3 regions of the Marinobacterium sp. xm-g-59 genome follow, and region 1 is predicted to be linked to each of the others. Evidence: predicted binding sites of a transcription regulator. Region 1 holds the regulator's gene; each other region holds the start of a gene.
The links. Region 1 encodes sigma-54, which starts transcription at its own class of promoters, with help from an activator protein. Its sites were predicted from a motif close to TGGCACNNNNNTTGCTNT; they were not measured.

Region 1 (4,272 bases):
TTTTTAACCGGTTCATCTTTCCCAGAGAGAGGGCGCAACTCTACAAACCAGTAGGGGTTAGGAAGCACCCTGACGTCAAAGCTGAAATCAACATCTAATGGAACGCCGTGCTTGAAGCCAAAGGATTCAAACTGCAAAGAGAGCGCTTGCTCTTTACGCTGTGCTACCCTCAATTTAATGGTGTCACGCAGTTCATAGAGTGAAAGCCGAGTGGTATCAACTCTCATGTCTGCAGAACTTGCAATGGGCTCAAGCAGATCTCGTTCTAAGGCTATTGCCTCTTCCAGTCCAATATCTTGGTTGCTCAGCGGGTGTTTTCTTCGAGTGGCGCTGTATCGTTTCAATAGGGTCGCTTCTGATGCGTCAAGATAAGTGATCTCGATGCCTATGTCTTCTCTAGCCCTCAAGGATTCCATGATCTCTGGGAAGGCTTTTAGGTCTGTATGCTGGTTGCGGGCATCAATGCTCACAGCAATCAGGGGTGCGTTATTCTGGTCGTTAAGCATCTGCTCGACCAACGCTGGCAATAGCGTCGCCGGTAGGTTGTCTATGCAGTAGAACCCAACATCTTCAAGTGCTTGCAAGGCGGTACTCTTCCCTGAACCACTGCGACCCGAGATAACAACGACTCTCATGATTAGACCTTTGATAGCTCAGTTGCTTTATTGAGTAGGGCCTCAGAATTCGTGCAGTCTCTAAGTGAATTAAGGGCTTCGGGCTTGCTGAACAGCTCGGCTAAACCAGCCAGTGTCTTAAGGTGCTCATCATTTCCATCATCGGGCACGATCAGTGCGCAGACAAGATCGACCGGCGCTGAATCGATTGAATCAAAATCGACACCGCCATCGAGTGTGATTAAGCAGGCGGATGCTGTTGAACAGCCCGGAATTCGACAGTGGGGTATACCCACGCCAGAGCCAATTCCTGTACTGCCTAATCGTTCACGATTAAGAAGGCCTGTAAAAATTTCATCTTCTGTTACGCCATCAACTGAAGAGGCCAGCTTTTCGCTGGCCACTTGAAGAAGGCGTTTTTTACTGGCGACTGACTCCCGGCAGGCGGTTGTTTCAGTCGTCAGTAGGTCACCTAGTTGCATGTTGTCGTTCGTTTATTTGTGAGATTTCATTTTTTCTTTATGCTTGATGATTTGGCGATCAAGCTTATCCACTAAGCCATCAATCGCTGCATACATGTCATCATGCTCATCAGAAGCTACCACTTGGCCACCGGCTAAGTGAACATCAGCCTCGGCTTTTTTACCCTGCTTTTCGACACTGAGAGTAACTTGTACATTCTGAATGTTGTCGAAGTGACGTTCTAGCTTATCGAACTTGTTACGTACGTATTCACTTAGAGCTTCAGTCAGGTCCACGTGATGACCAGTAATATTTATCTGCATATGACTTCTCCTCGTCTTAGGCGGAGTGAAAAAATGAGGCCGCCCACCTCAATTAAACCAAACGCTTTCTCTCATTTGAAGGTGGAATGTTGAGAACTTCGCGATATTTAGCAATGGTTCGTCTTGCAACATTCACCCCCTCTTCATCTAGTAGTGTAGCAAGCTTACTGTCACTTAGTGGCTTGCGAGGGTCTTCTTCTGAAATTAATTTTTTAATGATTGCTCGAATCGCAGTTGATGATGCACCACTGCCGTCACTGGTAGCCACCTGACTCGAAAAGAAATATTTCAATTCAAAGACACCGCGCGGGGTGTGCATGTATTTTCGAGTTGTAACACGGGAGATGGTGGATTCATGTAGATCAACGGCTTCAGCAATGTCGTGAAGAATAAGAGGCTTCATCGCCTGTTCACCCTGTTCAAGAAAACCGATCTGTCTGGAAACGATCTCCGTTGAGACCTTTAAGAGGGTCTCGTTGCGGCTTTGTAAACTCTTTATGAACCAGCGTGCATCCTGGAGATGGTCTTTTAAAAATTGGTTCTCCGCGGAGTTGTCTGCACGTTTAATCATGCCTGAGTAGACATCATTGATACGTAACTCAGGAACTACGTCGTTATTTAAAGTGAGTGTCCACTCCCCAGCGCGTTTACGCACGATCACGTCCGGTACGATGTAATCAGTATCACCCAGATCTAAAGAGTCTCCTGGTGTTGGGTTAAGTGATTGAATCAACCTAACCACCTCTGACAGTTGCTCCTCTTTGAGCCTCATACGGCGCATCAAAGATTTAAAATCTCGACTGCCCAACAGGTTTAAATAGTCGGTCGCTAGGCGCAGTGACTCTGCGCGCCAAGGTGTCTCTATGGGTAGCTGTCTTAACTGGATTTTCAAACACTCTGCAAGATCACGGGCACCGACACCGGGTGGGTCAAACTGTTGAATGCGGTGAAGTACTGTCTCCACCTCATCCATTTCCACTTCAAAAAAGAGTTCAGGTAGTTCCTCTTGGCAGTTAAGAAGAATGTCCTGCAGATCGGTGATCAGATAGCCACGATCATCGATAGAGTCGATAATCATCTCAGCAATGTATCGATCAACATCGCTGAAATTAACCAGATTCAGTTGCCAGTTAAGGTGGTCTTGGATGGGTTCAACCGCAGTGTCATTATCACCTGGCATCCAATCATCATCACGATTGGAATTTGAAGAGCTTTGGTAAGTATCGTCCCATTGACTGTCGGTTGAAAGCTGTTCAGGTATGTCATCAGTAGACCAGCTATCTTCCGGCTGAGACGATTCGAACGTCTCTTCGATCTCTGAATTAGATTGGGTCTCATCTAAGGTTGATGACTCTTTTTGCTCAATGCTTTGAGAGTTCTCTTCACTCTGATCTTCTTCATCGGCTACCTCCAGTAGTGGGTTACTATCGAGTGCCTCTTGAATCTCTGTCTGTAGCTCTAAGGAGGAGAGTTGCAGCAATTTGATCGCTTGCTGCAATTGTGGGGTCATGGACAGGTTCTGTCCGACTTTGAGCTGTAAAGAGTGCTTCATTAAAATGATAATTACTTAAAAGTGTGAGAGTTACAAGCGAAAATCATTGCCCAGATAAGCCTCTTTAACGGCTTGATTCATCATGATCTGCTCAGGCTCACCCTCTGCAAGAATGTTACCCTCACTAACGATGTAAGCCCGTTCGCAAATGTCGAGAGTCTCTCTGACATTGTGATCTGTTATCAGGACGCCAATACCTCGATCTTTAAGGTGTCTGATGGTCTGTTTGATGTCGCTGACAGAGATGGGGTCTACACCAGCAAAAGGCTCGTCCAGTAGGATGAAGTCAGGATCGTTTGCTAGGGCTCTTGCAATCTCAACTCGGCGTCTTTCACCTCCGGATAGGACCATCCCTTTGGACTCTTTGATGTGAGTGATATGAAACTCTTCAAGCAGTGACTGAGCTTTCTGGTGCTGTTGATCTTTGGTGAGATCTTTTCTCTGCTCCAGTATGGCCATCAGATTGTCGTAGACACTCAGCTTTCTGAATACAGAGGCCTCTTGCGGAAGATAGCCTAAGCCGCGTTTTGCGCGCTCATGAATAGGCATTCTAGTGACGTCGTCGCCATTGAGGCGAATGTTGCCTCGATCCGCTCTGACCAGACCTACAATCATATAGAAGCAGGTTGTCTTACCCGCTCCGTTGGGCCCAAGCAATCCTATAATCTCACCGGGCTCAACAGTGACGGACACATCTTGAATAACAGAGCGTCCTTTGTAGCTTTTGGCTAGGTGGAGGGCTTCGAGTGAACTCATGGTTAGTTATCTTTTTTAGGCTGAAGAACCATTTTGACACGCTGGCTTCCGCTCTCACTGCTAAAGGCTTTTACTTTAGAGTTCGCCATGTCGTAATTAATTTTAGCCCCAGTGAACTCGTCACCACCCTGAGTCACTCTAGCGTTCCCCGTAATTAACAGCAGTTGAGAGCTTACTGTGTAATCCAGAGTTGAGCCGGTTGCATAGGTAATCTCTTGGTCCAGTTGAGGGCGTTGTTCGAAGTAGGCTGGAGCACCTTTTGAGATGATCTGATTGATGGTGTCATCATTACCACGTAACAGATCGACGGTTTCACCTTTAAGCACCATTGATCCCTGGGTGATGATGACGTTGCCTGTGTATCGAGTGACTCCTTTGGCCTCATCAATATTAGCTGAGTCTGCCTCAACGTAGATAGGCTCGTCTCTATCGGTTGGCAGCGCTAAAGCTGATCCACTAAGAACAACTGTAAAGGCTAGAAATAGGTTACTGGTCAGTGCTCGAAGCGACATAGGCCCCCCTCACGGTTGAATGAAGATCTAAGGTTTTTAATTCCGTATTCAGT
Region 2 (4,272 bases), on a different contig from region 1:
ATATGATCTACATGATGCAGATGTGTATGTTCCTTGCGGGTGTTACAACGCTGCTTCAGACAATTGGTGCAGGCCCTGTGGGTGCACGTCTTCCGATCGTACAAGGTACCAGTTTCGCATTCATTCCTATTCTTATCCCACTGGTAGCGGGTAAGGGTGTAGAAGCGATGGCTATGGTGACCGGTGGTGTCCTAGTCGGTGGTCTATTCCAAGCAGCGCTAGCGCCATTTATTGGTCGTCTTCGTTTTGCTCTACCTCCATTGGTAACAGGTCTGATCGTTCTGATGATCGGTTTGTCACTTCTTAAAGTGGGTATTCAGTACGCGGCAGGTGGTGTTCCAGCGATTGGTAAGCCTGAGTTTGGTTCTTTAGATAACTGGACTGTTGCCGGTACTGTTGTGGTTGTAACCCTAGGTCTGAAATTCTACGGCAAAGGCATGATCAGCTCAGCGGCTGTCTTGATCGGTCTGATTGCAGGTTACGTTCTGGCCTACTTTATGGGTATGGTTAACTTCGGTAACGTTGGCCGTGCTGCAAGCTTTGCGCTGCCACAGCTCTTCCCATTCGGAATCGAGTTCGGCGCAGGTGCCATCATCGGTATCGCACTCATGTCATTCATCTCTGCGATTGAGACAGTGGGTGACGTATCGGGTATCACCAGAGGTGGTGCGGATCGTGAAGCAACTGATACTGAGATCAAAGGCGCAACTTATGCCGACGGTCTAGGTACAGCGCTATCTGCTCTAGCTGGTGCACTGCCAAATACATCCTTCTCGCAAAACGTCGGTCTGATCGCAATGACGCGTATGATGAGTCGTCACGTGGCAACCATTGGTGCGATTTTCCTGATCGTCTGTGGTCTGATCCCTAAAGTGGGTGCTCTCATCTCTACTGTGCCAATCGAAGTATTGGGTGGTGGTGTTATCGTGATGTTCGGCATGGTGGCCTCTTCAGGTATGAAGATGCTGGCTGATGTAGACTGGAACAGCCGTAACATGGTGATCTTTGCGGTATCGCTATCGCTTGGCTTGGGTCTAATGCAGGTTCCAGAAGCGCTTCAGCACCTAGACGGTACGGTAAAAGCACTGCTAACAACAGGTCTTCTACCAGCAGCAGTCTGCGCCATCGTACTCAACCTGTTTATGCCTCATCCTAAGAAGGAAGAGGAGTAAGTTTTTAACTTACCTTTCTAATCGATCAAAGGCCCCTTATGGGGCCTTTTCAGTTGGAGCCTTATCACAGATGAGGCGATTTTTATCAGCACGCATCGCGGCCTTTTCAAGACCGCTCCAACGGTTCGCACGCTGAATTGATGTTGGAGCCTTATCGAAGATGAGGCGATTTATATCGGTAAAAATCGCGGCCTTTTTAAGACCGCTCCAACGGTTCGCACGCTGAATTGATGTTGGAGCCTTATCGAAGATGAGGCGATTTATATCGGTAAAAATCGCGGCCTTTTCAAGACCGCTCCAACGGCTCGCGCGCTGAATTGATGTTGGAGCCTTATCGAAGATGAGGCGATCGTTTCTGACTGCGGATGACAGGCTGAAGCCAGTCACGGCAGCTCCGTAGTTGAGTTCTCGCCTGTCAGCCGCTATATGGCTAATCCCACAACCCCAAACAAGTGCACCAAAATACCCTTAAAAATTTACTTTTGCGATCTTTTGGTGCGCATTCCTGTCGCAAATGTCACTTAATGGTGCACTGCAAAATCTCTTCATATGCGTCAAATAGAATAATATTAATTGTTTATCTTATTGTTTTTAAACATAAATAAAATTAATTTACGGACTATTTCAAAAACTGGCACGCACTCTGCAATAAGAAAAACATCTAGGTTACTAATCAAAGGAGAAGACCCTGATGTCTAAATCAACTATGTTTAAATCTGCTGCGCTAGCCTTAGCTGTTTCTGCAACGAATCTTGCAATGGCGGCTGATACGATCAAAGTGGGCGTGCTTCACTCACTGTCGGGCACAATGGCGATCAGTGAGACAACACTGAAAGACACCATGCTGATGCTGATCGAAGAGCAGAACAAGAAGGGCGGTTTGCTAGGTAAACAACTTGAGCCTGTGGTTGTCGACCCAGCGTCTAACTGGCCACTTTTTGCTGAGAAAGCACGTGAGCTAGTTGAGAAAGAGAAGGTGGACGCGATCTTCGGTTGTTGGACATCAGTGTCGCGTAAATCGGTTCTTCCGGTTATTGAAGAGCTAGACAGCCTCATGTTCTACCCAGTTCAGTACGAAGGTGAAGAGTCGTCTAAAAACGTATTCTACACAGGTGCTGCGCCAAACCAGCAGGCGATTCCAGCGGTTGATTACCTAATGAACGAGTTGGGTGTTGAGCGTTGGGTGCTAGCCGGTACTGACTATGTCTACCCACGTACAACTAACAAAATCTTGGATGCTTACCTAAAAGCGGCGGGTGTTGCTGAAGAGGACATCATGGTGAACTACACGCCATTCGGTCACTCTGATTGGCAGTCAATTGTATCGGACATTAAAAAGTTCGGTTCAGCGGGTAAGAAGACTGCGGTTGTCTCTACCATTAACGGCGATGCCAACGTACCTTTCTACAAAGAGCTAGGTTCACAGGGCATCAGCTCTGAAGATATTCCAGTGGTTGCTTTCTCTGTCGGTGAAGAGGAGCTATCTGGTATGGATACTGGACCGCTTGTAGGTCACCTAGCTGCTTGGAACTACTTCATGAGCGTTGATAGTGAAGTGAACGATGAGTTTATCGAGAACTGGCACTCATTCATTGGTAACGAAGATCGTGTAACCAATGACCCAATGGAAGCGCACTACATCGGCTTCAACATGTGGGCTAAAGCGGTTGAAAAAGCTGGTACAACGGATCCATCGGCTGTCCAAGATGCTCTCATCGGTGTCTCTGTACCAAACCTTACAGGTGGCCTATCCACTATGATGCCAAACCACCACATCTCTAAACCGGTTCTGATCGGTGAGATCCAAGATGATGGTCAATTTGAAGTGGTCTCTTCAACTTCAGGTTTGGTGGTTGGTGATGCATGGTCTGATTTCCTAGAGGGTTCTAAAGACCTTATCTCAGACTGGCGCCAGCCACTCTCTTGCGGGAACTACAACGTGAAAACCGCAACCTGTTCTGGTCAGAACTTCTAATCTTTCTTAACAAGAAAAGACCAGGCGGCAGATACTGCCGCCTTTTTTCCACCTGTAAGGAATCTCATTATGATGCGATCTGTTAGAAAATCGCTTCTAAGCTCTCTGATGCTGATCATCTCGCTGCTTGCTCTGCCAGTTCTAGCAGGCGAGGCTGAGTTTAATCAGTACGAAGAGAAGCTGACAAAAGCAAAGTTTACTGAAAAATCACGCATTATTAGCGACTGGATGGCTACCGATTCAGGCGAGGCCCTATCCTTAGTTCAACTGATGCTCGACAGCCAACTCTACTACCACAAAAAAGAGAAGCAGCTCTATCGAGTTGAGAAGGCTGAAAAGGGGGCTGAGGCAATCAGGCTGCGTGATGGCAGTTTGGTTGTGATCGACAATAAGCGCCACTTTAAACGTGTCAGTATCAATAACACTTTGCGTTCTGAATTTGGTGCGCTGCTTTCAACCGCGGCTCTGCTTGCAGAAAGTCCGGCGGATCGACGCAGTGCTGCCCTGGATTTGATTGGAACCGCAACCCCAGAGGTGGTGGGTCAATTGCGTGAGCTAATCAAGTCTGAATCCGATCCCTCTGTTCTAGAGGCCTTTAATATCGTTCTAGCTGTGGCGGACCTAAACGGTGATAACACAACACGAGCAGCGAAAGCCATTACAACACTTGCGGATACCCTTGAGCCCGCGGCTCTGGCGGCACTGACACAGTTTGTTGAGCGCTCCAGTGATGAGGTGCTTGTTGCGGCTGCTAATAAGGCTATACAGACTCACCAAGATCAGGCCTCTTTCTACTCGGGTGTTGAGACTGTCTACTTTGGACTCAGTTTGGGGTCGGTATTGGTACTTGCTGGAATTGGCTTGGCCATCACCTTTGGTGTGATGGGGGTTATTAATATGGCCCATGGTGAGCTGATCATGATCGGCGCCTACACGACCTATGTCGTGCAACTATTGATGCCTAACTCGATTGAGTACTCCCTATTTGTCGCCATTCCAGCAGCGTTTGTTGTCTCTGGTCTGGTAGGTATTGCGATTGAACGAGGTGTGATTCGCTTCTTATACGGTCGACCGCTGGAAACGCTGTTGGCGACCTTCGGTATCTCACTGGTATTACAACAAGCT
Region 3 (4,272 bases), on a different contig from region 1:
TGAGGCGTAGACAATCGGGAAGTCCAACTGCTCATCGGTAGCGCCTAGGTTGTCGAACAGTTCGAAAACCTGATCCATAACCCAATCTGGACGTGCACCAGGACGGTCGATTTTGTTGATAACAACGATTGGCTTAAGGCCGCGTGCAAAGGCTTTCTGAGTAACGAAGCGTGTTTGTGGCATTGGACCATCAACTGCATCAACAAGCAGAAGGACCGAGTCAACCATCGACATAACACGCTCTACCTCACCACCGAAATCGGCGTGCCCAGGAGTATCGACGATGTTGATGCGGTAGTCGTTCCAAGTGATGGCGGTGTTTTTGGCAAGGATGGTGATGCCACGCTCTTTCTCTTGGTCGTTTGAGTCCATGACGCGCTCAGCGCCTTCATCACGACGGCCAAGGGTACCTGACTGCTCTAGAAGTTTATCAACTAGGGTGGTTTTGCCATGGTCGACGTGTGCGATGATGGCGATATTGCGAAGATTTTCGATCACGAGGTGAGTCTCATTAATTAAAGATGCGCGGATTATACGCGTCGAGCGTGATCAAGGCGAATTAATAGCCAATAAATTTGGACCATATGAACAATTGTTAGAAGCGAATCTAGTGCAAAATTTTTTGGCTGGAGTATCATATTGGCACACATCGACAGACTAGTAATAGTTTAAAGCACCATTGTGGTGCGTATGTTTTAGGTGTGCATCAAATTGGTGCGTTTATTGTCATTGGTGATTCGTTGCTGATGCGGTAAATCACCGTAAATAAAGACTTTTTTCGAGTTGGCATACTGTTTGCTAGCTCGTTAGGAAGACTGAGCTTGCATGGTGCAGGCTTAAACCCAAGGCTACTAGTCTGGCAATATCTGATAATGGAGAGAGCCATAATGTCTGAACAGACACTAAATCTGATCAAAGAAACTGACGCGAAGTGGATCGACCTTCGCTTTACAGACTCTAAAGGTAAAGAGCAGCACGTAACTATCCCAGTTCACGAAATGGGTGACGACTTCTTCGAAGACGGCAAAATGTTTGATGGCTCATCTATCCAAGGTTGGAAGGGTATTAACGACTCTGACATGATCCTTCGTCCAGATGACTCTTCATCTATCGTTGATCCATTCTCTGAAGATGCAACAGTCATCATCCGTTGTGACATCGTTGAGCCTGCTACAGGTCTTGGTTACGAGCGTGATCCACGTTCTGTTGCTAAGCGTGCAGAAGAGTACCTGAAATCAACAGGTATCGCTGACAGCGCTATGTTCGGTCCAGAGCCAGAGTTCTTCGTATTTGACGAAGTTCACTTCCACTCTGACATGTCTGGTTGTGGCTACACTGTATCTTCTGAAGAAGCTGCATGGTCTTCTAACAGCAAATTCGAAGGCGGTAACACAGGTCACCGTCCACGCGTTAAAGGCGGTTACTTCCCAGTACCACCAGTAGACTCTCTACACGATCTTCGTGCTGCAATGTGTGACGCGATGACAGCGATGGGTCTGCACGTAGAAGTACACCACCACGAAGTAGCAACTGCTGGTCAGTGTGAAATCGGTGTGGCAGGTAACACCCTTGTTAAGAAAGCTGACGAAGTTCAGATTCTTAAGTACGCAGTTCACAACGTTGCTCACGCTTACGGTAAAACAGCTACGTTCATGCCTAAGCCAATCGTTGGTGACAACGGCTCTGGTATGCACGTTCACCAGTCTCTATCTAAAGGCGGTGTTAACATCTTCGCTGGCGACGCATACGCGGGCCTATCTGAAGAAGCTCTTTACTACATCGGCGGTATCATCAAGCACGCTAAAGCGCTTAACGCTCTATGTAACCCAGGTACTAACTCGTACAAGCGTCTTGTTCCAGGCTTCGAAGCACCAGTTATGCTAGCTTACTCAGCTCGTAACCGTTCAGCTTCTATCCGTATCCCATACGTAACTAGCCCTAAAGGCCGTCGTATCGAGACACGCTTCCCTGATCCAATCGCTAACCCATACCTAGCGTTCTCTGCGCTAATGATGGCGGGTCTTGACGGTATCCAGAACAAGATCCACCCTGGCGATGCAGCAGACAAAGACCTTTACGATCTACCAGCTGAAGAAGCTGCTCAGATCCCACAGGTTTGTTCTTCACTAGAAGAAGCTCTGGACGCTCTAGAAGCTGATCACGAGTTCCTAACTCGCGGCGGCGTATTCACTGAAGACATGCTAAACGCTTACATCGAACTTAAGCGTGAAGAGTGTGCTCAAGTGAGCCAGACAACTCACCCAATCGAATACGATCTTTACTACTCAGTTTAAGATCTTATCGATTCAAAAAACCCGGCACCTGCCGGGTTTTTTATGTTCAGGACGAACGGTATCCTGCAGGCGCATGGATGCGCACAAAACACCTCGCACCAAAATGGTGCATAATATCTTCATATATGCCATTCTATTGTGCATGCTAAAACTCAAAAGCCCGTGGTTACTGGGTTTCGCTGAGTTGGCAACCTTTTTGCTTATTAAGTAGAGCTATTAAGGCTTAACGCTAGAGTAGAGCTGTTAAGTCATCAAAACCCTTGGGAATACCTAATGTTCGGATCGCAACAGTACAAATTGATTCTTGAAAACCTCAATACGGCTGTATTGGTACTGGGGCAGAAGTTCGAGTTGAAGTATATGAATCCGGCCGCTGAGGTTCTGTTAGAGGGTAGCTTTAAACGCTTAAAAAATTCACACATCGAGTATCTCTTTATTGGTTCCGAAGAGGAGCTCAAGCTATTAGAGAGTGTCTCTGCGACGGGACAGCATGTCAGTAAACGCGAAGCCGCTCTGATTACCTTTGGTGGTAACGAGTTGATGACGGATTACACCATCTCAAGGTTACCGAATGGGTTTCTACTGATGGAGTTGCACCCACGTGATCGCCTGGTTCGAATTGAGCGTGAAGAGGAGATGTTGAATCGACATGCCACCGCCAAAGTGCTTGTGCGTGGCTTGGCACATGAGATCAAGAACCCGTTGGGCGGGATTCGCGGCTCTGCACAGTTGCTAGAGCGCGAGCTGGATGATGAGGGGCTTAAAGAGTTCACCGGAATTATCATCGATGAAGCGGATCGGTTAAGAAATCTGGTGGATCGTCTGATGGGGCCTTACAAGAAGCCCAACATACACCCGGTGAACATTCACGAGGTGCTCGAGCGTGTGCGTGCTCTGATTGAAGTTGAAAGCGAGCAAGAGATTCAGTTGGTTCGTGACTACGACCCAAGTCTGCCGGAGTTTAACGGCGACAGTGAACAGTTGATCCAAGCGGTTTTAAACATCTGCAGAAATGCGATGCAGGCCCTGAAAGAGTCTGAAACAGCCGCTCCGCAAATCCGTATGAAAACACGAGCGCTCAGACGAATTACGCTGGGCGCAGAGCAGCATCGACTGGTCTGCTGCGTAGAGATTATCGATAACGGTCCGGGCATACCAAAGGATCTTTTAGATTCCGTGTTCTATCCGATGGTGACCGGTCGTGCGGAAGGGTCTGGGTTGGGACTATCGATTGCCCAATCTGTTATTGGTCAGCACCAGGGTTTAATCGAGGTCGCCTCGAAACCCAGTACAACAAATTTTAAAATTTTAATTCCTTTGGAGAGTTGAGATGGCTAAGCCAGCAACCGTTTGGATAGTAGATGATGATCGCTCAATACGTTGGGTTTTAGAGAAAGCGATCTCTGGCAGTGGCTTGGCGACAGAAGTGTTTGAGTCGGGCGATGCGTTGCTGCGTAAAATTAAGCGTGAACAGCCTGATGTGATTATCAGCGATATTCGTATGCCGGGCATTGATGGTCTTGAGATGCTAGAGCAGCTTCAAGCTGATTATGCAGACATTCCGACTATCATCATGACCGCTCACTCAGATTTAGATTCCGCGGTTGCCTCTTATCAAGGTGGTGCCTTTGAGTACTTGCCTAAGCCATTTGATATTGATGAGGCGGTAGCGCTGGTTCAGCGAGCGGTGCAGCACGTTGAAGAGCAGCGTCAACAAACCGAAGTGATTGTTGAAGATGATACACCTGAGATCATTGGTGAGGAGCCGGCTATGCAGGAGGTGTTCCGTGCCATTGGTCGTCTGTCTCATTCCCCGATTACTGTATTGATCAATGGTGAGTCTGGTACAGGTAAAGAGCTGGTGGCCCATGCTCTGCATCGCCACAGTCCGCGTGCGGGTAATGAGTTTATTCCATTGAACATGGCGGCTATTCCACATGACTTGATTGAGTCTGAACTGTTCGGGCATGAAAAGGGT

Region 2: urtA (urea ABC transporter substrate-binding protein) is a predicted target of sigma-54. The motif match lies at 1,805-1,822, and genes of this name have one in related genera.
Region 3: glnL (nitrogen regulation protein NR(II)) is a predicted target of sigma-54. The motif match lies at 2,480-2,497, and genes of this name have one in related genera.

The regions. Positions count from the first base shown of each region.
Region 1 is NZ_WBYR01000002.1:122,121-126,392, reverse strand. Features, by position in the region: gene rapZ (RNase adapter RapZ) at 1-635, opposite strand, end outside; gene XMG59_RS03075 (PTS sugar transporter subunit IIA) at 638-1,096, opposite strand; gene hpf (ribosome hibernation-promoting factor, HPF/YfiA family) at 1,109-1,399, opposite strand; gene XMG59_RS03065 (RNA polymerase factor sigma-54) at 1,452-2,951, opposite strand; gene lptB (LPS export ABC transporter ATP-binding protein) at 2,982-3,707, opposite strand; gene lptA (lipopolysaccharide transport periplasmic protein LptA) at 3,710-4,219, opposite strand; gene lptC (LPS export ABC transporter periplasmic protein LptC) at 4,194-4,272, opposite strand, start outside.
Region 2 is NZ_WBYR01000008.1:38,972-43,243, reverse strand. Features, by position in the region: gene XMG59_RS09220 (uracil-xanthine permease family protein) at 1-1,172, shown strand, start outside; gene XMG59_RS09215 (hypothetical protein) at 1,209-1,559, opposite strand; gene urtA (urea ABC transporter substrate-binding protein) at 1,864-3,147, shown strand; gene urtB (urea ABC transporter permease subunit UrtB) at 3,217-4,272, shown strand, end outside.
Region 3 is NZ_WBYR01000011.1:71,181-75,452, reverse strand. Features, by position in the region: gene typA (translational GTPase TypA) at 1-498, opposite strand, end outside; gene glnA (glutamate--ammonia ligase) at 888-2,294, shown strand; gene glnL (nitrogen regulation protein NR(II)) at 2,568-3,623, shown strand; gene glnG (nitrogen regulation protein NR(I)) at 3,625-4,272, shown strand, end outside.